Regions from separate parts of the Photobacterium swingsii genome, predicted to be linked through region 3. Evidence: predicted binding sites of a transcription regulator. Region 3 holds the regulator's gene; each other region holds the start of a gene.
What was found. The regulator CRP, encoded in region 3, controls carbon source genes, mostly activating them, when cyclic AMP is high. The targets are predictions, from matches to a motif close to TGTGANNNNNNTCACA.
Positions count from the first base shown of each region.

Region 1: the regulator CRP is predicted to act here: its motif matches at 2,685-2,700, upstream of OCU77_RS08845 (CidA/LrgA family protein).
Region 2: the regulator CRP is predicted to act here: its motif matches at 2,955-2,970, upstream of typA (translational GTPase TypA).
Region 4: the regulator CRP is predicted to act here: its motif matches at 2,746-2,761, upstream of rppH (RNA pyrophosphohydrolase).

Region 1 covers NZ_AP024852.1:1,860,259-1,866,347, reverse strand. Annotated here, with positions in the region: gene OCU77_RS08860 (DNA/RNA non-specific endonuclease) at 1-94, shown strand, start outside; gene sbcB (exodeoxyribonuclease I) at 351-1,775, shown strand; gene OCU77_RS08850 (hypothetical protein) at 2,055-2,594, shown strand; gene OCU77_RS08845 (CidA/LrgA family protein) at 2,760-3,098, shown strand; gene OCU77_RS08840 (CidB/LrgB family autolysis modulator) at 3,101-3,781, shown strand; gene cdd (cytidine deaminase) at 4,026-4,910, shown strand; gene OCU77_RS08830 (DMT family transporter) at 5,065-5,940, shown strand; gene OCU77_RS08825 (hypothetical protein) at 6,025-6,089, opposite strand, start outside.
Region 2 covers NZ_AP024852.1:3,658,759-3,664,847, reverse strand. Annotated here, with positions in the region: gene glnL (nitrogen regulation protein NR(II)) at 1-312, opposite strand, end outside; gene OCU77_RS16665 (DUF4124 domain-containing protein) at 459-1,022, opposite strand; gene glnA (glutamate--ammonia ligase) at 1,147-2,556, opposite strand; gene typA (translational GTPase TypA) at 3,073-4,902, shown strand; gene OCU77_RS16650 (AAA family ATPase) at 5,040-5,570, shown strand; gene OCU77_RS16645 (DUF2959 domain-containing protein) at 5,586-6,089, opposite strand, start outside.
Region 3 covers NZ_AP024852.1:265,581-271,669, reverse strand. Annotated here, with positions in the region: gene OCU77_RS01260 (aminotransferase-like domain-containing protein) at 1-352, shown strand, start outside; gene OCU77_RS01255 (hydrolase) at 364-1,395, shown strand; gene OCU77_RS01250 (YheU family protein) at 1,493-1,711, shown strand; gene OCU77_RS01245 (phosphoribulokinase) at 1,791-2,660, shown strand; gene OCU77_RS01240 (OsmC family protein) at 2,756-3,160, opposite strand; gene crp (cAMP-activated global transcriptional regulator CRP) at 3,433-4,065, shown strand; gene OCU77_RS01230 (hypothetical protein) at 4,288-4,482, shown strand; gene OCU77_RS01225 (DUF1338 domain-containing protein) at 4,559-5,353, opposite strand; gene astD (succinylglutamate-semialdehyde dehydrogenase) at 5,454-6,089, opposite strand, start outside.
Region 4 covers NZ_AP024852.1:3,144,592-3,150,680, reverse strand. Annotated here, with positions in the region: gene OCU77_RS14270 (NADP(H)-dependent aldo-keto reductase) at 1-917, opposite strand, end outside; gene OCU77_RS14265 (DUF6482 family protein) at 1,152-1,454, shown strand; gene mutH (DNA mismatch repair endonuclease MutH) at 1,486-2,169, opposite strand; gene rppH (RNA pyrophosphohydrolase) at 2,915-3,436, shown strand; gene ptsP (phosphoenolpyruvate--protein phosphotransferase) at 3,478-5,733, shown strand; gene OCU77_RS14245 (sulfite exporter TauE/SafE family protein) at 5,743-6,089, shown strand, end outside.

The DNA of each region.
Region 1 (6,089 bases), 1.6 Mb from region 3:
TGAAGTTGAACAAGTCACACAACTCGATTTTTTCAGTGCACTACCAGATAGTGTTGAAAATGACATCGAAGCCCAAACATGGAATATGTGGTAATTCGCGACGTATGAAACACAGAGATACATCTCACCACGCAAGCTGATCCTAGCCATCAAGGCAATCATATTGCCTTTTTGCAGCATTGGCATTGCACACTAATTACAAGACACAGGCTAACTTGGGAGTTACTAAGCAAGTAAAATGCTTATCTCTAAGAATAAATATTTAGGTAGATGCCATAATACCTTAGTTGCTCCCCCATTATTTGTTACTATAAAGGCAGTAAAGTAATTCATCCCAGTAGGGAAAAATAATGAGTAATAACAATCATCAACCAACTATGCTTTGGTTGGATTACGAAACCTTTGGTGCTACACCATCCGTTGATCGTCCCTCTCAGTTTGCCGCGATTCGCACTGATATGGATCTCAATATCATTGGCGAACCTTTGGTTATTTACTGTAAGCCACCAAGTGACTATCTGCCCTCACCAGAAGCATGCTTAATCACAGGAATCACGCCACAAGAAGCAATGGAAAAAGGGTTACCTGAGCACGAGTTCATAGCCAAAATTCATGATGAGTTGTCTACTCCGAATACCTGTGTGATCGGTTATAACAACGTGCGATTTGATGATGAAGTCAGCCGTTATACTCTTTATCGTAACTTCTTTGACCCATATGCTTGGAGCTGGAAAAACGGTAACTCACGCTGGGATTTACTCGATATTATGCGAACCTGTTACGCACTTCGCCCAGAAGGCGTTAACTGGCCGACCAACGACGAAGGTTTTCCAAGTTTTAAGCTGGAACATCTCTCTGTTGCTAATGGTATTGAACATGCGAATGCACACGATGCGATGGCAGATGTGTATGCCACAATTGAGTTGGCAAAGATCCTTAAGAAGAACCAACCCAAACTGTTTAACTACCTGTTTGATCTACGTAACAAGCGTAAGCTTCAAGAACTTATCGACATTATTAACTTAACGCCATTGGTTCATGTTTCTGGCATGTTTGGTTCTGAGTGCGGTAATACCAGCTGGATTGTTCCAATGGAATGGCACCCTGATAATAAAAACGCGGTGATTACGGTTAACCTAGCCAAAGACCCAACGCCGCTGATTGAGCTCGATGCTGATACCCTACGCGAACGTCTTTACACCAAACGCAGTGAACTTGGTCCAGATGAGCTACCTGTGCCAGTTAAACTTGTCCATATCAACAAGTGCCCTGTTCTTGCGCCGGCAAAAACACTCAAAGCAGACGATGCGGAACGCCTAGGTATTGATCGAGAACTTTGCCTTAAACACCTTCAGATGCTCAAAGCACACCCTGAAGTACGTGAAAAACTCGTTGAGATCTTCAGTGTCGATCGTGAGTTTGAAGCGCATGATAACGTCGATGCCAAACTATACGATGGTTTCTTCTCGCATGCCGATCGCACAGCAATGGATATTATTCGTGAAATGGATCCACTCGAACTTGTCGATTTTGAGCCACAAGTGGCTGATGCGCGCATTAAGCCTTTGCTATTCCGTTACCGTGCTCGTAACTTCCCGCTGACATTGACGCAGCAAGAGCAAATCCGCTGGAAACACCATTGCCAAGATTACTTTGAGAGTAACCTACCTGCTTACATTGAGAATTTAGACAACGTAGCGATGGAACATCAAGGTGACGAGAAGAAGATGGCTATTCTTAAAAAAGTGTACGATTACGTTATCCAGCTAGCCTAACTTCGCGGCACTCAGAAATGATAGCATAAGGCCTTAACCTCTTTAAAAGAAAGGCTTTCTTAAACACCCTGATAACCCTAGTTTTCAGGGTGTTTTTATTAAGACAGTTTCCACTCAGCAAAAGTTGAAGGAACGCTCTCAGCCAGTCACACTTAAGCTAACCAAGATACCTAAATCTGGTACTTGTTCACCATAAACAGCCATGTAAATGTCATGCAAACGCATAGTGATTTGTCCTCACTACATATTCTCCATGGCTTATAGCATTAAGTGGTAGCTATGACGACAAAAGCCCTAACACGCTGTTATCGTTTTCCCAGCGTTGATTTTGAACCCGATTTGCGAATGTTAGTTTGGCAAGATGGCTCTGAGACCATATTAACAGTGCATGAGTCACGCCTACTTGAAGCACTTTGCTATTGTGCTGGTGAAGTCATTAACCCACAGGCGTTATATGATAAAACCTTCATACAGATCGAAGCTTATGAAGAAAATAACCATACCCACTTTGATCTTAACGCACTACTTGTTTCGCTAAACCATAAACTTATCTATCAAGGTCAACCTGCGATTGCGATTGAAATCGTGGCCACTCATGGCTTTCGTGTGCCGCTCCCCAATAAAACATGCCGACTGGTACATACATTCAAAGAGTCTAAATTCACCCAGTTTACAAACGATAAAACAGACAAAAACGAGCCGTCAGAGTCAGCAGCAGAACATATTGTAAAACACAGCATACTCCATCGTATTTCCGTACTCTTACTGGCTGCTGCTGGCGTTGCTTTGTTCTTTCTTGCCGACAATATCTTGTTATAGCGCTTTTACATTGCAAACATGCAATCCGCAACCAGCCTGTATTTAAGTCAGAATGCTTAAACTTGCCTCTCTCAATATACGCGAAATAAGTGTGGCATAGGTCACACTTATTTTGTATGATGAATCCACCAAACAAAAGCACCGCCATTGGCATCACATAAAAGCATGAGTTATCTACGCTCCTTCAGCATCATTCTCGTTTGCCTTTTCTTAGGTAAAGGAATTCAGGCATTACTTGGACTCGCGATACCCGGTAGCATCCTAGGGATGCTTATTCTCTTTGGTTTACTTTCAGCGGGTCTTATACGTTCTCATTGGGTGCAATCAGGCTGCCACTTATTAATTCGTTACATGGCATTATTGTTCGTTCCTGTCGGCGTTGGCTTAATGGACCATTTCGCACTCTTGAGTGCTAATAGCCTCCCTATTTTACTCAGTACTATCGGCAGCAGCTTAGTTGTCTTTCTTGTGATTGGTATTGCAGCGCACCATAAGGAAAAATAATGATCTGGTTAATCACAACCTTAGTCGTTTTTTACATCGCTCGTCTTATTTCCAAACGACTTCAACATCCTATCGTCAACCCATTACTTATCTGTCTTATCATTATTATTCCTTTGCTCATGTGGTTAAATGTGCCTTATGAGACTTACTTTGAGCAAAACAAATGGCTAAACGCCTTACTAGAGCCTGCCGTTGTTGCTCTTGCATTCCCACTGTACGAACAACTTTCACAAATCCGCGCTAAGTGGAAAACAATTTTTACTGTTTGCTTTATTGGTAGTGTTCTTTCTATGGTCACAGGTGCAGGCATCGCATTCGCACTAGGTGCAAATGTGGAGTTAGTGGCAAGTATTTTACCTAAATCAGTAACAACACCTATAGCTATGGCCGTTGCCGAGCAAATTGGTGGCGTGCCTGCCATTGCAGCTATCATGGTGATTATTGCTGGGCTATTTGGTGCCGTGCTGGGCTACCCTCTCTTTAAGCTGGCAGGCATTCAAGCACCAATAGCAAAAGGGCTAACAATGGGGACAGTTTCACATGCGCTTGGTACAGCGAAAGCCGCTGAAGAAAACTATCAAGAAGGGGCTTTTAGCTCACTGGCTTTAGTGATCTGTGGTGTTATGACCTCAATACTCGCCCCTGTACTGTTTCCTTTAATTGCAGCCATATTCGGCTATTAATACCTAGAAGGTTAATTAGCTAGAGTAATTTCATCATTAATGGGATTGGTATGGTTATGTGCAAGTAATCGAATACAAAACTAATCTATTGAAAAATAAGGATATCAATTTACGCTCGTTGTGTGACCTCACTCTCAGTTATGTAATGGGTGAAACAAGATAAATTACAACGTGACATGGATCACACTATTATTCTATCGAGCTGTCTACAATATTTCTCCATACACAAGACGGAGAAATCCACATGCACACTAAAGTAATGGATGCTTTAGGTTCTTTACCGGCTGATCTTGCAACCGCAATCAAGCCTATGCTGGAAGATGGCAATTTCGATGCAACCATCAGTGCAGAGCAATTCGACAACTTACTCAGCCAAACTCACATGACTGACAGCGAATTGCGCGTTGCGCTGCTTCCTCTTGCAGCCACGTATTCTGTCTCTCCCCTTTCTCATTTTTGTGTAGGTGCTGTCGTTCGAGGCAACTCTGGTCGCCTATACTTCGGCGGCAACATGGAATTTGCCGGTGCAGCACTTTCACAAACCGTTCACGCAGAACAATCAGCAATTAGTCACGCTTGGGTTAAAGGCGAAACGGGTGTTAAAGATATCACCATCAATTACAGCCCTTGCGGTCATTGTCGCCAATTCATGAATGAACTTAGCACTGCTGACACAATTAAAGTTCAGCTGCCAGAGCGAGAAGAAAAGACACTGCAACAATACTTACCAGAGTCATTCGGCCCAAGCGATCTAGGTATCACTGATAGACTCTTAGCTGAAAAAAATCACGGTCTAGGCGTTGAAGAAGAAAGCGAGCTTGTTCAAGCCGCGTGTCAAGCTGCTAACCGTGCTCATGCGCCTTATACCAAGAACTTCAGTGGCGTTGCTTTAAAAGCTGATGACGGTCGTATTTTTGTTGGCATGTACGCTGAGAATGCGGCATTCAACCCAAGTCTTCCACCGTTGCAAGTTGCACTAATCAACATGAATATGGCGGGCTACGAATTAAACCGCATTGCTGAAGCCGCACTTGTTGAACAAAGTAGTAGTATTAGCCACCTTGCTGATACACAAAATACACTAGAAGCACTCAACCCAGATATTCCATTAACTTATAGCGCACTGTAAGTTATACGGTATCTGTTAAAGACAGTTTTAGTTACAGCAGAAAAGCGATGTCCCTTATTGGCATCGCTTTTTTCATTTGTGCTTGGTGATATAAGTTCACAGGCGTATGATTCTGCAAATTATTCACACTATTCATCAGACAGTGCCCTTACTCATGTCTCAACATCATAATCCAATCCAAGGTGCGAGCTGGATGCTCACCGCAGGCTTAGCGTTTGCCATTGTAAATAGCCTAGCTCAAGTACTGAGCGTGAAACTTCACCTGCCTTCGACTACCGTTGCATTTATTCAATACTTTATTGCCTTAATTGCAATGTTACCTTGGCTTAAATCATTAGGGCTACGCCAAGCACTGCGCACCCAACATTTCGGTTTACACTGTTTTCGGGTATTTCTTTCCGTTATCGGTATTCAACTATGGCTATGGGCGTTAGCTTATCCTGTTCCTATTTGGCAGGGTATCGCTCTGCTAATGACCTCACCATTATTCGCCACCATAGGCTCAGGCCTTTTCTTACGTGAACGCGTAGGCGCCGCCCGCTGGTTCGCGACGGTCGCTGGCTTTGTCGGCGCAATGATCATTCTTGAGCCTTGGAGTGATGATTTTAGCTGGGCCACACTACTGCCAGTTGGGGCTGCGTTCTTCTGGGCAAGTTATTCGCTTATGGTAAAAAAAATGTCAGCGCACGATTCTCCAACCACTATGGTTGTCTACCTACTGCTGCTGATAACACCTTTCAATATTTTGCTAGCCGTGCCTGACTTTACAATGCCAAGCTCGCTAGAAACCTGGGGACTCTTAGTCGGGGCTGGTCTGTTAACCGGATTAGCGCAATGGGCCATCGCGAAAGCCTATGCCGTTGCTGACGCGTCGTTTGTGCAACCTTTTGATCACGCAAAATTGCCGCTAAATGTTCTTGCTGGCTGGATTGTATTTGGTTGGGCACCACCAGGGCGATTATGGCTAGGCGCTGCGATCATTATTGCTTCCGTTGCCTTCATTACCCATTGGGAAAGTCGTAAGAAATAACGATATTTATTTTTTAGAATATACAAAAACGCCACCTTCAATGAAGGTGGCGTTTTGCTTTCAATTCAATGCTAACTCATCAAATCAGAAACGAATACGAAAGCCCAATGCAGCTTCAAGATCCAAATCTACTTCTTCAACCACATACA
Region 2 (6,089 bases), 430 kb from region 3:
AATCAGCAGCTCTTTTTGCCATGAGACCGGACTGGCGTTGAGTTCTAAGGTGTGATGACGACCATCGATGACAAAGGAAACATCGCTGTCAGCAAGTCCTTGTCCACTTTGTAAGGTTGCTTGCACTAAACCAAGATCGAGTGATGAGTGCTGCAATAGGTCAGGAAAGTGACTGTGAGTGAGTCGTCGCTGACTGGAAGCAAACAGCTGCTCGGTCGCAGGGTTAACATAGCGAATGGTTAACTCTTCATCGAGCAGCAGGATCGCAGTTACCAGATTGTCTAAAATTAGCGGCGTAAATTCAGCAGTCACGATTATCTTCCTTGTGGTGCGCCATTCTGAAGTATGCCCTCAGAAATCCGCATTGCACTATATTGGTGCAATCAAGTGTAACCTGTCTGCCTGCAGAGTGATAGCTATGTGGTTAGCACTGTGCGCATGCTCCCTAATGGTAGCGGTTATGGCCCCCTAGGATGCAGGCGCGAAGCACGATGCAGAAAGACAGTTATCTTTTCTGACGATGCAATAACCTTGCCGTATTTTAATAACTTAACTTGAAGTTGATGACTGCCACGATCGATATCCACTAAGCGCCAATCGAGCCGTGTTTGGCTTTTGCCATAGGCTTTACCATCGAGATACAACTTAGCAGTATGCCCTTTATCCATAGTGCGATTGGCAACGGCAGACAGCGTAATGATGCCTTCATTATTGCGAATGGTTTGTTCATGCAGCGGTGACATGATTTGAATACTGGATGTTGTGGTGTGCTTGGGTAACTCAGTGTCAAACAGTAGGTGGCGCTCTTCTTCATGCGCAGTCGTGTTTGGGGGAGAGGGAGGTTGCGGTGTTTTGGGGGCCGGTGTTGGTACGCTGATGTTGGCTTCTGTGGCTTGGTCATTGGGTTGATCAGAGAAATGGACGGTGCCGTGTTCGTCGGTCCACGTATAGATTTTAGCGTGGGCAAAGGTGGTGAGGCTGGCAATAAGTAGAGCAATGACCGGAAACCATGGTTTGAACACGCGATAACCCACAGACAAAGAAGGAATAGCTTGAGGTTAGCGATTAGGAAATTAGGGGCAATAATAAAACAACCCGCCTGTGAGGCGGGTCGAAGTCTTAATTACTGATTTATTTATCAGTTACTTATACTGAGTAGTAAAGTTCAAACTCAAGTGGGTGCGTGGTCATGTTCACTCGTGCAACATCTTGAGATTTTAGCTCAATGTAAGAGTCGATAAAGTCATTAGAGAACACACCGCCAGATGTTAGGAACTCACGGTCTTCGTCTAGTGACTGTAGTGCGCCCTGTAGTGATTCAGCAACGGTTGGGATTTCTGCTGCTTCTTCTGCTGGTAGGTCGTACAGATCTTTATCCATCGCTTCACCCGGGTGGATTTTGTTCTGGATACCGTCTAGGCCAGCCATTAGCATTGCGGCGAATGCTAGGTATGGGTTTGCTGCTGGGTCACCGAAGCGTACTTCGATACGACGTGCTTTCGGGCTAGGTACAACTGGAATACGGATTGACGCTGAACGGTTACGTGCAGAGTAAGCCAGCATTACTGGTGCTTCGAAGCCTGGGACAAGACGCTTGTATGAGTTTGTTGCTGGGTTAGCAAAGGCGTTGATGGCACGTGCGTGCTTGATGATACCGCCAATGTAGTAAAGCGCCATTTCAGATAGGCCGCCGTACTTGTCACCAGCGAACAGGTTTTGACCGTCTTTAGCGAGTGACATGTGAACGTGCATACCGCTGCCGTTATCACCCACAAGTGGTTTAGGCATGAAGGTCGCAGTTTTACCAAAGGCGTGTGCAACGTTGTGAACAACGTATTTGTACACTTGGATTTCATCTGCTTTGGTTGTTAGGGTATTGAAACGCGTAGCGATTTCATTCTGACCCGCCGTTGCCACTTCGTGGTGGTGAGCTTCAACAACCAGTCCCATTTCTTCCATGATTAAACACATAGCAGAGCGGATGTCTTGTGATGAATCAACCGGTGCAACAGGGAAGTAACCGCCTTTCACGCCAGGACGGTGGCCTTTGTTACCGCCATCGAAATCAGAACCTGTGTTCCAAGCGGCTTCTACGTCATCAATCTTGAAGAAAGAGCCTGACATGTCAGTGTTGAACTTCACGTCATCAAACAAGAAGAACTCTGGCTCAGGACCAACAAGCACATTATCTGCAAGACCTGTTGAGCGCATGAACTCTTCGGCACGTTTCGCGATAGAACGAGGGTCACGGTCGTAGCCTTGCATAGTTGCAGGCTCTAGGATGTCACAACGAATATTCAGTGTTGCATCTTCCGTGAATGGGTCAAGTACCGCGCTTGATGCGTCTGGCATCATCACCATGTCTGATTCATTTATGCCTTTCCAGCCAGCAACCGATGAACCATCAAACATTTTACCTTCTTCAAAAAAATCGGCGTCGATTTGGTGAGAAGGAATAGAGATGTGCTGCTCTTTACCTTTGGTATCGGTAAAACGTAGGTCAATAAACTTAACTTCATTTTCCTGGATCAGCGCTAGTACGTTTTCAACTGACATCTTGAGTAACCTCCGGTGTTAGATTGGGCAACTGGCCGCAAAACTTGTTCATTGCTCATTATGAGCTATCTGATTTAGGTTAAGCGAAAAGTGTGCCAATTTTTAAAGCCCCAAAAACTGCCCTATTTTGGTGTTCTTGAGGCGATGGGAATCCATTTCTGCACAATTATGGTGAATAGCCTGCACCAGTTTGGTGCGGTTTGGCTGTTTGCCACCTTTTAGTGCGCCTACTACCTTATCGTAGGCGGGGTCGTTGTCAATTCCATTACTGGATGAACTTTCGCCGTTATTTTTGTATTCAGAGAGAAATGGTAGTGCCTTTTCAAGTGCTTATTCGAGCGATAAAGGCCGCATTTATAGGGGCTAAGCATCATTTCCATCATTTAATTCAAAAAGCTGGTGATATAAATCACATAATTCGTGGGTTTTGGCGTAAAATCTGTTAGATTATGAGCCGTTTTTTTAACCAAGTAGCTACCCGATGGTTGCTGCATGTTCTGAGTGAATGTGAAATCCATGTCTAATCAACAGATCGATAAACTAAGAAATATCGCAATTATTGCTCACGTTGACCACGGTAAAACTACCCTGGTTGACAAACTGCTTCAGCAGTCTGGCACGCTTGAGTCTCGCGGCGAAAGCGAAGAGCGTGTTATGGACTCGAATGATATCGAGAAAGAGCGTGGCATTACCATTCTTGCTAAGAACACAGCAATTAACTGGAATGATTACCGCATCAACATCGTTGATACCCCAGGACACGCCGACTTCGGTGGTGAAGTTGAGCGTATCATGTCGATGGTTGACTCTGTGCTTCTTATCGTTGATGCGGTTGATGGCCCAATGCCACAAACGCGTTTCGTAACGCAAAAAGCGTTCGCTCACGGTCTTAAGCCTATCGTTGTTATCAACAAGATTGACCGTCCTGGTGCACGTCCTGAGTGGGTTATGGATCAAGTATTCGACCTATTCGACAACCTAGGTGCATCTGATGACCAACTAGACTTCCAAGTTGTTTACGCATCTGCGCTAAATGGCTGGGCAACGCAAGAAGAAGGCGAAACAGGCGAAGACATGGAACCATTGTTCCAAGCTATCGTTGATAACGTTGCAGCGCCAGACGTTGACGTTGATGGTCCGCTTCAAATGCAAGTATCTCAACTTGATTACAGCTCTTACGTAGGTGTTATCGGTGTTGCTCGTGTTACACGTGGTTCTGTTAAGCCAAACCAACAAGTAACTATCGTGGGTGCTGACGGCAAACAACGTAATGGTAAAGTGGGCACAGTAATGGGCTACTTAGGCCTAGAGCGTCACGACGTTGAAGAAGCTAAAGCGGGTGATATCATCGCTATTACAGGTCTTGGTGAGCTGAAAATCTCTGACACCATCTGTGATCAAAACGCAGTAGAAGCACTACCTGCACTGTCTGTTGATGAACCAACAGTAACAATGACGTTCCAAGTAAACACTTCTCCGTTCGCGGGTAAAGAAGGTAAGTTCGTGACTTCACGTAACATCCTTGAGCGTCTTCAAAAAGAATTAGTACACAACGTGGCACTTCGCGTTGAAGAAACTGATAACCCAGATCGTTTCCGTGTATCAGGTCGTGGTGAGCTTCACCTATCTATCCTGATCGAAAACATGCGTCGTGAAGGCTTCGAGCTAGCTGTATCTCGTCCAGAAGTAATCATCAAAGAAGAAGATGGTCAACTAATGGAACCGTTTGAAGTGGTAACCATCGACGTACTGGAAGAGCACCAGGGTGGTATCATGGAAAACATCGGCCTACGTAAAGGTGAGCTGACTGACATGGCACCAGATGGTAAAGGCCGTGTTCGCATGGACTTCATGATGCCTTCTCGTGGTCTTATCGGTTTCCAAACTGAGTTCATGACACTGACTTCAGGTTCTGGTCTTATCTACCACTCTTTCGATCACTACGGTGCTCACAAAGGCGGTACAATTGGTCAGCGTAACAACGGTGTTCTAATCTCGAACGCGACAGGTAAAGCCCTAACTTACGCACTATTCAATCTTCAAGAGCGCGGCCGTCTATTTGCAGAGCACGCTGATGAAGTATACGAAGGTCAAGTTATCGGTATTCATAACCGTTCAAACGACCTGACAGTTAACTGTCTTAAAGGTAAGCAGCTAACTAACGTTCGTGCATCTGGTACTGATGAAGCTCAAACGCTTTCTCCTGCTATCAAGTACACACTTGAGCAAGCACTAGAATTCATCGATGATGATGAACTAGTAGAAGTAACACCAGAAAGCATTCGTATTCGTAAGAAACTGCTTACTGAAAACGATCGTAAACGTGCAAGCCGTACTGCTAAGTAATTAGCTTCAGCTTCCGTTAAAAATCCCTCCATGGCGTATGCTGTGGAGGGATTTTTTATACCTAAATTTTGGGATTCTCCCCTCATGCAGGGGCGAGGTTTGGTATGATAGTCGGGACTTTATAAAGGAAGAGTACAATGCAACCAATCATCATTACCGGTGGCCCAGGCGCAGGGAAAACAACGTTACTTAATGCGTTGGCGAATAAGGGATATCTGGTCTTTCCTGAAGTGTCACGTACGTTAATTCGCGATCAGGCTCAGCAGCCGGATGGGGTATTACCGTGGACCAACTTACCCGCATTTGCTGAACTTTGCCTAACGGCGATGAGTGGTCAGCGTCGTGAAGCGCTTCGCAATACCATGCCTGCGTTTGTTGATCGCGCTATCCCTGATATTTGCGCTTATCTCATCCTCGGTGGTTGCGAGGTGACAGCGCAATACCAAGAAGCGGCGGCAGGTTATCATTCGCGTGTTTTCTTCTGCGCACCGAACCAAAGTATTTATGTCCAAGATGACGAGCGCCCGTATCCGTTTGAGGAAGCACAAGGTATTCATCAACAGCTTGTATCGACGTATCAATCGTTGGGGTATGAAGTGGTTGAAGTGCCGTGGGGTAGTGTAGAAGAGCGAGCCAATTGGGTACTGACTCGCTTGAATGAGCGTTAGTGGTGTTGTCGCCTGCTAGGCTTTTTTAAGTTGGGCAATAAAACGCTCTGATTCTGAAATAGCGGTTTCCATATCTTTGATCGCGCGCTGAATATCACGCTGCAAATCATTGAATTCACTTTGTAGCGAGCCAATAGCTGCTGCATTCAGGTTATGCTTTAGGTACAAGGTATTGTCGCGCAGCGTATCAAGAACAGGGGCCATTTTTTGTTCAGCGCGGTGCATCGCACTGAGCATGGTTTGGTAAGAGGCTTTAGTCGAACGCAATTTAGCTTGGCTATCGCGTTTTAGCTTCGCGCTTGAGTAAAGGTCGAGCTCTTCTTGCCATTCTACAAAGAGTGCATCCGCCACGTCTTCGATAGCGGCAATACGGCTGCTGACTTTATCTGCCGCATCGACACTGTCTTCGTATTGGTCGTTGATACTGTTATATGCGGCCTCAAGCTCACCACCATCGAATTGGTTAAGCGCTTTGAGGGCATCTAATGCGCTGGTGAATTGTTGCTGAGCATCTTGTTG
Region 3 (6,089 bases):
CCAGCAAGGCGATGCGGATCGTATCTTGCAACAGATCAGACATGATATTGCGGCGCGGCAACGGCTCGTGGCCCATTACCTGTCAGAATTTACTCTCGCTCACGACAGGGCCAGCTTTCATGTTTGGCTGACCTTGCCTGAATACTGGCGATTGAGTGATTTTGTCTCGGCAGCTGAACAGGCCAAGGTCACGGTTAAATCGGCGGAGCTCTTTACGCCCCCGGGATGCACCACACCGCCCGCAGTACGATTAGCGATCAGTGCACCAGTGAACCATCAGCAACTTGAGCAAGGGCTGCAGATCCTCTGTGAGTTGCTGCGCACAGACCCTGTTTCTGACTTTCCACTATAAAGGACGCTACGATGACGGCTGCATTTACTCCCGCTGCGGGATTAGGTAATCCACACCTACAAACATTATTGCCACGCTTTATTCGTCGCAAACCGCTATTCACACCACACACTCAGCGGCTGGAAACCCCAGACGGTGATTTTCTCGATATCGCATGGACAGATGTGCCAAGTAACCATCAAGAAGTGAATAAAACCCACTGCCACTCACCACGGCAGCCGATTATGATCCTGTTTCATGGATTAGAAGGCAGCTTCAATAGCCCCTATGCCAACGGCTTATTGCACGCCGCAATGCAGCAAGGTTGGTTGGGCGTCATGATGCACTTTCGTGGCTGTAGTGGTGAGATGAATCGCCAAGCCCGAAGTTATCATTCAGGTGAAACCAGCGATGCACGCTTTTTCATTCAATGGATTAGACAACAATTTCCTGACTCTCCCTTGTTTGCGGTTGGCGTGTCACTGGGTGGCAACATGCTGGTTAACTACCTTGCCGAACATGGTGACGACAGCGAGCTCTGCGCAGCACAGGTCATTTCGCCCCCATTAGATTTGGGCGCCTGCGCTGAGCGTATTGAGCAAGGTTTCTCTAAAGTCTATAAACAATACCTGCTCAGCTCGATGAAAAAGAACATCAGCAAGAAGATGAACCTGTTGCCCGATGCGCTACCTTTAGATCAATCTGGTATCAATGCGATTAGCACCCTGCGCCAGTTTGATGATCTGGTAACTGCACCGCTGCACGGCTATCAAGACGCCAGTGACTATTACCAGCGTTGCAGTGGCTTACAGCGTTTGCATCAGGTCACTGTACCCCTGCGTATCATTCATGCCAAAGATGACCCTTTCATGACCCATGATGTTATCCCTTCACAGCCGCTCCCAGCCCACATTGACTATCACCTGAGTCCTAATGGCGGCCATGTGGGCTTTTTAACGGGATCATGGCACAAGCCCACCTTCTGGCTTGAAACAACCGTGCCCGCTTGGTTTGCGCCTTTTGCTGCGGTAAACACTCAACCTAGCCACAGCACGTCAGAGTAAAGCCTGATCCATCACGCTTTGCTTGCCTTGAACCGCCTTAACCACTGATAATAATGTTATCAGTGGTTACCTCCTCCTAAAGCAGTAAGTGGTTGTTATGATTATTCCTTGGCAAGACATCGCCCCAGATACCCTCGATAACCTGATCGAACACTTTGTTCTACGTGAAGGCACCGATTACGGTGAGCACGAAAAAACCTTAGAACAAAAAGTTCAACATGTTCGCCAACAGCTTGCCCAAGGCGAAGCCGTAGTGATGTTTTCTGAATTACATGAATCAGTCGATATTAAGCTTCGTCGAGATCTCAATTTCTAATACTCGACATCGCTTACACTTGATCTAATCGCAACATCCTGTTAATAACTCATCGTTAATCTTAACGACAGGGTTTGTCATGTCTGCAAAACACCCCATCATTGCAGTAACAGGTTCATCCGGTGCGGGCACCTCGACCACTTCAGAAGCCTTCCGCAAAATGTTCAATATGATGAGCATCAATGCGGCTTGGCTGGAAGGCGATAGCTTCCACCGCTTTACACGCCCCGAAATGGACGTCGAAATACGTAAAGCCAAAGAACAGGGCCGCCATATCAGCTATTTTGGCCCCCAAGCGAACGATTTCCCGCAACTCGAACAGTTTTTCCATCAGTACGGTGAAGACAGTACCGGCAAATTCCGCCGCTACCTGCACACCTTTGATGAAGCCGTGCCTTATAACCAAATGCCAGGCTCTTTCACCCCATGGCAAGAGCTACCTGAAAATACCGATCTCTTATTTTATGAAGGCTTACATGGCGGGGTCGTCGACGGTGAAACCAATGTTGCGCAGCATGTTGATCTCTTGATTGGCATGGTACCAATCGTCAACTTAGAGTGGATTCAAAAAATTGTTCGTGACACCCGTGACCGCGGTCATTCTCGTGAAGCTGTAATGGAATCTATTGTGCGCTCGATGGATGATTACCTCAATTACATCACGCCGCAGTTTTCACGGACTCATATTAACTTCCAGCGTGTTCCCACCGTGGATACCTCGAACCCACTTAGCGCCAAAGGGATCCCGAGTTTAGATGAAAGCTTTGTGGTGATCCGTTTTCGTGGGATCAAGAATGTCGACTTCCCGTACTTATTGTCGATGATCCAAGGCTCATTCATGTCACGCCACAATACCTTGGTGGTACCGGGCGGCAAAATGAGCTTTGCGATGGAGCTAATAATGCGTCCTCTGATCCAGCAGCTGATTGAAACAGGGAAAATCGGCTAGTCGCGGTTTAATTGCCGTGTGAAACAAATAACAGCAAAACGGAGACCTCAAGTCTCCGTTTTTATCATGCTGCTACAGTTTACCTAGCAATAGATTTATGCGGCGATCACTTCGTATGAATGCGTCAATTCAACCCCTTCACCCAGCATCAAACAAACCGAACAATATTTCTCGAGCGAATTAGCGACGGTTGTTGCCACCAAGGCTTCATCAAGATCATGTCCCGTCACCACAAAATGCAAATTTGCCGAGGTAAAAATACGTGGGGCTGTCTCGCGGCGCACCGAGGAAATTTGTGCTTCGCAGCCCGTGATACGTTGATCTGCAGATTGTAAACCATCAACAACATCGACCGAACTACAACCACCAGCCGCCATCAAAACCAACTCCATTGGACTGGGTGCTTTTTCGCCACCATTGCCGTCCATCACCACACTATGACCCGAATTTGACTGGGCAAGAAAAGTCATTCCTTCTACCCATTTCACACGTGATTGCATTGCTTTCTCCTTAGTGTTTTGGCGTCAATTCTGCATAATCTAACAACCGTGTGATCATGTGCACACTTATGAGTACAAAATGACGATTTCAGATAGATCAATATCAAGAAATGCCCACCGAAAAAAGTTAAACTCTCAATTAATTATTCAAGTGAGCTTGCAGCCCAGCGGCTGACTTAATATCCTAACCAGCGAGCAATTCTATTGTTAAGCCCAGACTGAAATTATAGGGATGTCGTTGTTGGGCAACAAACGCAGAGGAAGTTAGTAATATGGTTCCAGGTAAACCTCAAACAGATCCAACACTAGAGTGGTTTCTTTCACATTGCCACATTCACAAGTACCCATCAAAAAGCACTTTGATTCATGCGGGTGAGAAAGCGGAAACTCTCTACTATATTGTAAAAGGTTCTGTTGCTGTTCTTATCAAGGATGAAGAAGGCAAAGAGATGATTCTTTCTTACCTAAACCAAGGTGACTTCATCGGTGAACTTGGCCTTTTCGAAGAAGGTCAAGAACGTACAGCTTGGGTTCGTGCGAAGACACCTTGTGAAGTTGCTGAGATTTCATTTAAGAAATTCCGTCAGCTAATCCAAGTTAATCCAGACATCTTGATGCGCTTGTCTGCACAGATGGCAACTCGCCTTCAAGTAACAAGCCAAAAAGTGGGCGACCTTGCGTTCTTAGACGTAACGGGTCGTATTGCACAGACGCTACTTAACCTAGCGAAACAACCTGATGCAATGACGCACCCAGACGGTATGCAAATCAAGATCACCCGTCAAGAAATCGGTCAAATCGTAGGTTGTTCACGTGAAACCGTTGGTCGTATCTTGAAGATGCTTGAAGAACAGAACCTGATTTCTGCACACGGTAAAACTATCGTGGTATACGGTACTCGTTAATCTGTTGATTTATCGATTATCACTAGAAAAAAGCCGCTTTTGCGGCTTTTTTTATATCGGAAAAACACCATACCTATGGCGTATATCTAAATCCAAATTTGCTAACCTTGTCACTGATTCTTCACTTGCTAACTACGCCACCTTTGCTACATTGTGCATAACAGACGTCGATGGACGACGTCACCTCTTCCCCGACAAAATCGGCATCATGGAGTTCGTGATATGGATATCGAACGTTTTTCTCCGTACAACACTAACACCCCACCACCGAGCGTGATTGCCCCACTACCCACAACTGTTGAGATGACAGGGTTCAGTGGCCAACGTCACTTTCTCGAACAACATATCTCATTAGCGAATACGCCGCAGCGCCAAGAAGGCTCGCAGTGGTCACCGCCTTTAGAAAGCCTGTATTAAGCCACAGATAGAACAAAGGCCATGCTATCAACATGACCTCTGCGTGAAACGCTGGGATTGGCCGGAACATTGCACTCTAGCTGTCGGTACTTTCAAAGATCTTATCCGCCGACGCAGCGACAAATCCGGTATAAAGCTCACCATCGGCTTGCGGGTAGCGCTTGGCAAATTCATAAAAACCACCAGGGATCGTTTTTACCCCATCTAAAAAAGCGACAGGGACTTTATCTGCCATGGTAGAAGACTGCTCTAACATCTCTTCAGGACTGCCTTTCACTTCTCCACCCGATACATTGATGGCAAAGCCATTATGTGCCAATAAGTGATTCACCTCGGCCACTTCAGTAAATTGTTCTAGTTGGTTAATGCTAACCGTAAAGTGATTCGCGCCAAAGCCATGCGCCGCTAACCACCCTGCATATTCACTCTCTGCGGCTAACATCTCATACGTTTCAAAATCAATGTCCCACAAACGGCCGCCATACAAGAAGGCAGGATCTTTCACCGCTTGCTCTGGCACTTGATCAATCAAACTACGTACCGATTGCTGCAATAATGAGGAACACTGACCCACCAATAGCTCACTAATAAACACTTTTGGCGCCGCAGGGTTTGGGTGTTCAAAATGCTCAGCGTAGAGTTTTTTAGACTCAAAATGGTAAGTGCCACAAGGTTTGTAACCAATCGCAATAAAGGGTGCGGCTAGCACATCCAGTCCGACTTTCGGTAAGTTAAATGTGCGCAACGCAATATGGTCATTCAGTAGCGGCTCATCTTCGGTCAGTAATGTATGTACTTGATCCGCTGATGGGCACAGGCGTTGAATATAGTCTTGCCATAAGTTGTTAAACAGTTGCTCTACTCTTTCCATGTTGAGATGCTCCCCGCTGGTGATGGATGTAGAAGTGCCCTGATTCGACCTAATCAGTATGGCACTTCTTTTTTAGTTTGATGATGTCTGCTCAACTTGCTTACAAAGTAATACCTGGCGATAGCTGTGCAGGTAGCTCAGCTTGTTCACCCTCCATCGATGCCATAGGGTACGCACAGTAGTCAGCGGCATAGTAAGCACTCGGACGTAAGTTACCTGATGCGCCAGGACCACCAAATGGAGCATCCCCACTCGCACCAGTCAGCTGACGGTTACGGTTCACTATGCCTGCACGGATATGGTCAATAAAATATTGCCACTCACTATCATCGGTGGAGATCAAACCAGCCGATAAGCCGTAGCGGGTATTATTTGCCAAGGTAACGGCTTGGGCTAAATCCTCGTAACGTACGACTTGCAATAATGGACCAAAGTATTCTTCATCAGGCAAGTCAGCAATGGCACTCACTTCAATGATGGCCGGTGAGACAATCGCCCCTTGACCACGTTTCGCTTCAAGCAGAACCTCTCCCCCAAGGCGCACCAAATTCGCTTGCGCGGCAATAATGCCATCAGCAGCTTGTATTGATATTTGTGGCCCCATAAAAGGCTGAGGATCAGCAAATGGCCCATCAATGCGTAGCTGCGCCGTTGCTTCAACTAAGCGCGCAACAATGGCATCACCCACTTCACCTTTGGGTAAATACAAACGGCGGGCACAGGTACAACGCTGGCC
Region 4 (6,089 bases), 940 kb from region 3:
CCTATAATGTTTGAAGCCACAAAGGGACGTTGATTTACAAATGCTAATGCCATTTGTGCGGGATCGAGCCCATGTTTATGTGCAATGTCGACATAGGCTTGAGTCGCAGCCACACCTTGAGGATTAAAGTAACGTGAAAAACGTTCAAACAAGGTGCAGCGTGCACCAGCAGGTTTTGCATCATTGAGGTATTTACCACTGAGGGTACCAAATGCCAATGGTGAGTAGGCTAAGAGCTCGACGCCTTCTTGGTGACTGATTTCAGAGAGCCCGACTTCGAAGCTACGGTTGAGTAAATTATAAGGATTTTGGATAGAGACAACGCGGGGAAGATTGTGTTTTTCGGCTAATTTAAGGAAAGACATCACTCCCCATGGTGTTTCATTAGAAAGGCCAATATAACGAATTTTACCTGCACGTTGCAGTTCAGCAAGGGCTTCAAGCGTGTCGAGAATGGTAACGCCAGAGTTGTCTTCTTTATACTCGTAGTTCAGTTGACCAAAACAGTTGGTTTCGCGTTGTGGCCAGTGTAATTGATATAAGTCGATGTAATCGGTTTTTAAGCGCATCAGGCTGGCATCAACGGCATCATGAATGTTGCGATGATCCAGAGCCATATTATCGCGAATATAGGGAAGGTTACGTGGGCCCGCAATTTTGGTTGCCAGCACGACTTTGCTGCGTAGCCCTGTTTTTTCCAACCAATTACCAATATAGGTTTCCGTTAATCCTTGGCTCGTTTTATTGGGCGGAACGGGATACATTTCGGCAGTATCGATGAAATTGATGCCCCGCTCAAAGGCGAAATCAAGTTGGCTGTGTGCTTCTGCTTCTGTGTTTTGCTCACCAAAGGTCATGGTGCCAAGACATATTTTACTGACGTCGAGTGAGGAATGGGGAATGCGGTGATATTTCATTAGCCCTCCTTGGACTGCAAGTACCAACAAGTCTGCTGCATGCACTGTCCCTGCGGCTGCCCAACAGGCAAAGAGGTATATTCCCCCTAGCGTGCAAGCAAAATAGCATGTGTTGGCTGGGTATATGTTATTAACTTAACGAGAGTTTATGCAGATGTCGACAGCCATTTACTTGCTGAGTAAGGGAATGTGACACATAGTTATATCTATGCTTAGCTGAAAGGAAGCGATTCAATGCAACTTACACAGTTTAAACATTGGCTCAACTCGCCAGAAAAGCCCCAGCCTAAATGTGTAGTAACAAGTCATGCGGGTATGGCTGATTACTTGATGGAGATTGAATTTAAGCATCAGTTGGTGCCGCTTAAAGATGATACCGATAGCATGCTCACGTTTCGGAATATGGAGCAAGTGGGTGAGCTATTAAAACCTTTGGGGATCGATAGTGTTATCTTACGCATAATCGATCCTTACGATGAATTTTCGGCGGATAATCAGCTATCAAACTGCAAGGAAGATATGACGATCATTTTATGATGGGATAGTAGGATGGTGCTCTTACACTCGTTTAAACAATAAAGTGTTTAGCCAAAATCGCGGCAGTAAAGTGTGTTTTGAGATAAAAGCCCCGAGGGAGTGTTTTGATTGGCTGGCCATTCGCGCCATAGGCTTCAGTTAATGCTTTATTGTTGGCTGCCTTCGGGCGCAACTGCAGCACTTCACCATGTTTAGCTGTGATTTGTTCGACCTGCCCCAATACAATCATGTCCATTAATTCTTCCCAATCTTGGCGAAGTTGATCTTCTTCTTCTGGTGACGGTTGCCATAATAGCGGTGAACCAACGTGACGATCTGTCAGTGGAATATCACGCTCACCTTCGACTGGAACCCACAATACTTTGGCTAATTTATGACGAATATGACTATTGTGCCAATTAAGGCCGTGCAAGCCGATCAGCGGAGCCACACAAACAAAAGTCGTTTCCAAAGGCCGGCCATGGTAGCCAATTGGAATGGTTTTAAGCTCGATACCTAATTCAATGAAATCAGGTACTGGCTTGCTCCCCGCACTTGCCCCTAAGTGCCATTCAAGCAATTGACCCACCCAACCTTTGTCACGGCGAAGATCTTGAGGGGGAATAATACCGGCTTGTTCGGCGAGCTCTCCGAGTGTGAGTCCTGCTAGAGCTTGCGCTCGTGTAAGCAGTTCTTGTTCTGTTTGTGGCGGTAAAGGAGAAGAAATACACGTCATACAAAGGCACTTTAGGTTTTAACGAGTGAAGGTAAAGCAACGCTGGTATTTTACCATAAGCAGGCATTGAGCTGATGGTAAAAGGGGAGGATCTTTACACCACCTTGATGGCTGTATTTTAGTAACCTGTTTTTAATAAAGAATCAAGCTATCTGTCATCTTATCAAGTGGCATCTTGTATTGTGGTATACGAGAGTCTAGAACAAGAGTAAGGATCTTTAAATAAAGATATCCACAGGAGTTTTGGTTAAAAAAAACACAGCACCAAACTCTGGATGTATACACAGGGGTTAGTGTGGTTTTTGAGCAGCTTGGTGGCCTAGTTAGCAGTGGCTTAGCTCCGAGAGTGTGGATAATTCAATGGTTGGTTGATCTTTAACCGATCCGCTTTTGCTGATGTTTTAGTCATTAAAAGCATATGAGGTTCGATTGTTTTGTTTGTGTAGTTCATTGTTTTTAATTGTTTTTATATTTGTTTTGGTGCTTTTTTAAACTTGGTTAAGTGTTGTTGATAAGTCACTTTATTCACGATAAAACCGCTTCTTCACAAATCTATCCACAGAAAAAGTGAATAAATGTGGCTTATGTCTCACTTGGCTGTTTATAAAGTATTCCTTGTGATTGAGTTATCCAGAAACTGAGTGCTAGGTAGGAAAAAACAGTTAATAATTAGAATGTTTGTTAACCTTTGCCGCGATCTATGAAAAAATCGGGTGTAATAGAGATTTATAATTGAGGTCGTCTAGTGATTGATGGCGATGGATACCGTCCTAATGTCGGGATAGTTATCTGTAATAGCCACGGCCAGGTATTCTGGGCTCGACGATATGGACAACATTCTTGGCAGTTTCCACAAGGTGGTATTGATGAAGGGGAAACCCCTGAGCAAGCCATGTACCGAGAATTGTATGAGGAAGTAGGGCTTACCAAAAAGGATGTAAGGATCATAGCCTCCAGCCGCCATTGGCTGCGCTATAAATTACCCAAGCGTCTAGTTAGGTGGGACTCGAAACCCGTTTGTATCGGGCAAAAGCAAAAGTGGTTTTTGCTTAGCCTAGAATGCGATGAGTCAAAGGTGAATATGCAGCGTGGGAGCACGCCGGAGTTTGATGGTTGGCGATGGGTCAGTTATTGGTATCCGGTGCGTCAGGTGGTGTCTTTTAAGCGCGATGTTTATCGACGTGCATTGAAAGAGTTTGCTGCGATGGCGATGCCTTTTAAGGAACGTAAAGAGCGTAGAGTGAAGCGTCACAAGGGTCGCCGTTAAGCTTGCTGATGCCCACTCTAAAGTAAGGCGCAAAACAGCTTATGCTGACACAGCTCAGAGAAATTGTAGAAAAAGTTGCCAGTGCTGAAACCCTGATCGATGCGCTCGATCAGTTAGTGATCAGCACATGCGAGGCAATGGATACCGACTGCTGCTCGGTGTATATCGCTGACTTTAAACGTCAGGAATACACCTTGATGGCAACGCAAGGCCTAGTCAAAACCCGCCACCATGTTGGTTTGGGTTTTGACGAAGGCTTAGTTGGATTAGTTGGCCGCCGAGCCGAGCCTATCAATATCGCCGATGCGCGATCACATCCTCAGTTTAAACACCTGCCTGGTACAGGCGAAGAACACTTTGGTTCTTTCTTTGGCACGCCTATCACACACCAGCGTAATGTCTTAGGTGTGTTGGTTATTCAGCAAAAAGATCGTCGTGAGTTTGACGAAAGCGAAGAGTCTTTCATGGTGACGCTTGCAGCGCAGCTTGCGGTGATCCTTGCCCATGCCAAAGCGCAGGGAATGTGGCCTGATCAACATGACGGCTTGCACCTTATTGGTTCGGCATCATCGCAAGGGGTCGCGGTTGCCAAGGCGTGGTGGGATGATAACCAACCACGGTTAGAGCATGTCCTGCCTGCCTCTTCACTGAATTTAGAGAATGAACAAGAGCGCTTAACGATTGCGATTGATTTGGCGAGCAATGAGTTTCGCCGGTTGCGAAAGCGCTTTGATAGTGAATTACACAAAGAAACATTAGCGATTTTTGATCTGTTTAGCCACCTGCTTAACGATCCTATGTTGCGTAAAGATTTGTTCGCTAAAGTGGCATCGGGCGATCAGGCTGAGTGGGCTATCCGCCAAGTGGTAGAGGCCTACTCCACCCGTTTTGCCAACATGAAAGATGCGTACCTCAAAGAGCGCGCGCACGATATTCGAGAACTTGGCCAGCGCTTGTTGTTCTTTTTGCAAAATGAAGATGTGATCGAATACCAGTGGGACGAACCGCGAGTATTGTTAACGCGTGAATTAACCGCGGCCATGCTGGCAACTATTCCTCGTGATAAATTGGCTGGGGTCGTTGCCCAAGAAGGTGCGGCGAACTCTCACGCGGCGATCTTATCGCGGGCGCTGGGTATCCCTGCGATCATGGGGGTCGATTTTATCCCTGAAAAAATCCATAACTGCCAAGTGGTTGTGGATGGTTACCGTGGTGATTTCTTAGTTAACCCAAATCGTCATGTTTTAAAAGAATACCGACGTTTATTACGTGAAGAGAATGAATTAGATAAAACGGTTGAAACGGCATTAGCTAAATGTGCAGTCACCAAAGATAACCAGCGTGTGTATGTTCACCTTAACGCGGGTTTAAGTGCAGATACCAGTATTGCGGTTAACCGTGGTGTCGATGGTGTTGGCTTGTACCGCACCGAAGTGCCGTTTTTATTACAACGTAGCTTCCCATCGGAAGAAGAACAAACAGCACAATATCGCACTATTTTGGCCTCGTATCCGAATAAACCTGTGGTGATGCGAACGCTCGATATTGGTGGTGATAAACCACTGCCTTATCTATCTATCGAAGAAGACAACCCTTTCCTTGGCTGGCGGGGCATTCGCTTTACCTTGGATCACCCGGAAATCTTTTTAATCCAAGTCCGCGCCATGCTAAAAGCCAGTATCGGCTTGGATAATATGGATATCTTATTGCCCATGATTTCAGGGGTCGCTGAGCTTGATGAAGCGATGATCTTGATTGAACGTGCCTTTGAAGAAGTCAGCAAGCATGCACAATTACAAGGTAAATCACTAAGACGCCCTCGGTTAGGGATCATGATTGAAGTCCCTTCTATTTTGTATCAGCTGCCAGCCTTAAAAGGCAAAGTGGACTTTATTTCGGTGGGGAGTAATGACCTAACTCAATATTTATTAGCCGTTGATCGGAACAATGCACGGGTTGCCAATGTCTATGATGCATTACACCCTGCGGTTTTACATGCTTTGAAGCATATTTTAGCGTCTAGTCAGCAACTTGGTATTCCTGTTAGTGTGTGTGGTGAATTAGCGGGCGACCCTGTTGGCGCACTTTTATTGGTGGGGATGGGGTATCGCTCTTTAAGTATGAATACCCGTAACGTTGCCAAGATAAAATATATCCTTCGCCAGATTTCGTCAGAGGATATGTCGACCTTAGCGCAACAGGCGCTACAGTCGTCATTGGCGACAGAGGTAAGAACCACAACAACTCGTTTCGTCGAAGGCAAAGGCCTCGGCGGCTTTATTCGTGCTGGTAAGTAGGGTAAATAAATGGAATCCACATTGTGGCTTTTTGCCATGTGCTTGGTGTTAGGTAGCGTTGTCGGCTTGTTAGCTGGGTTATTAGGCATAGGTGGTGGCTTATTAGTCGTACCAGCCTTAGTGTGGTTATTGCCACAGGCGGGTATTCCCAATGAGATGGTCATGCACATTGCATTGGCAACGTCATTAGCCAGTATCGTGTTAACATCGGGCTCCTCTGCGCGAAATCACTTACGGTTAGGTAACGTTGATGTAAAAGCGGTGAAAATGCTGGCGCCAGGTATTGTGCTTGGTGGGTTAGGGGGCAGTGTTATTGCAGAATTAGTCCCTGCAGCGCTGTTACCTAAAATATTTGC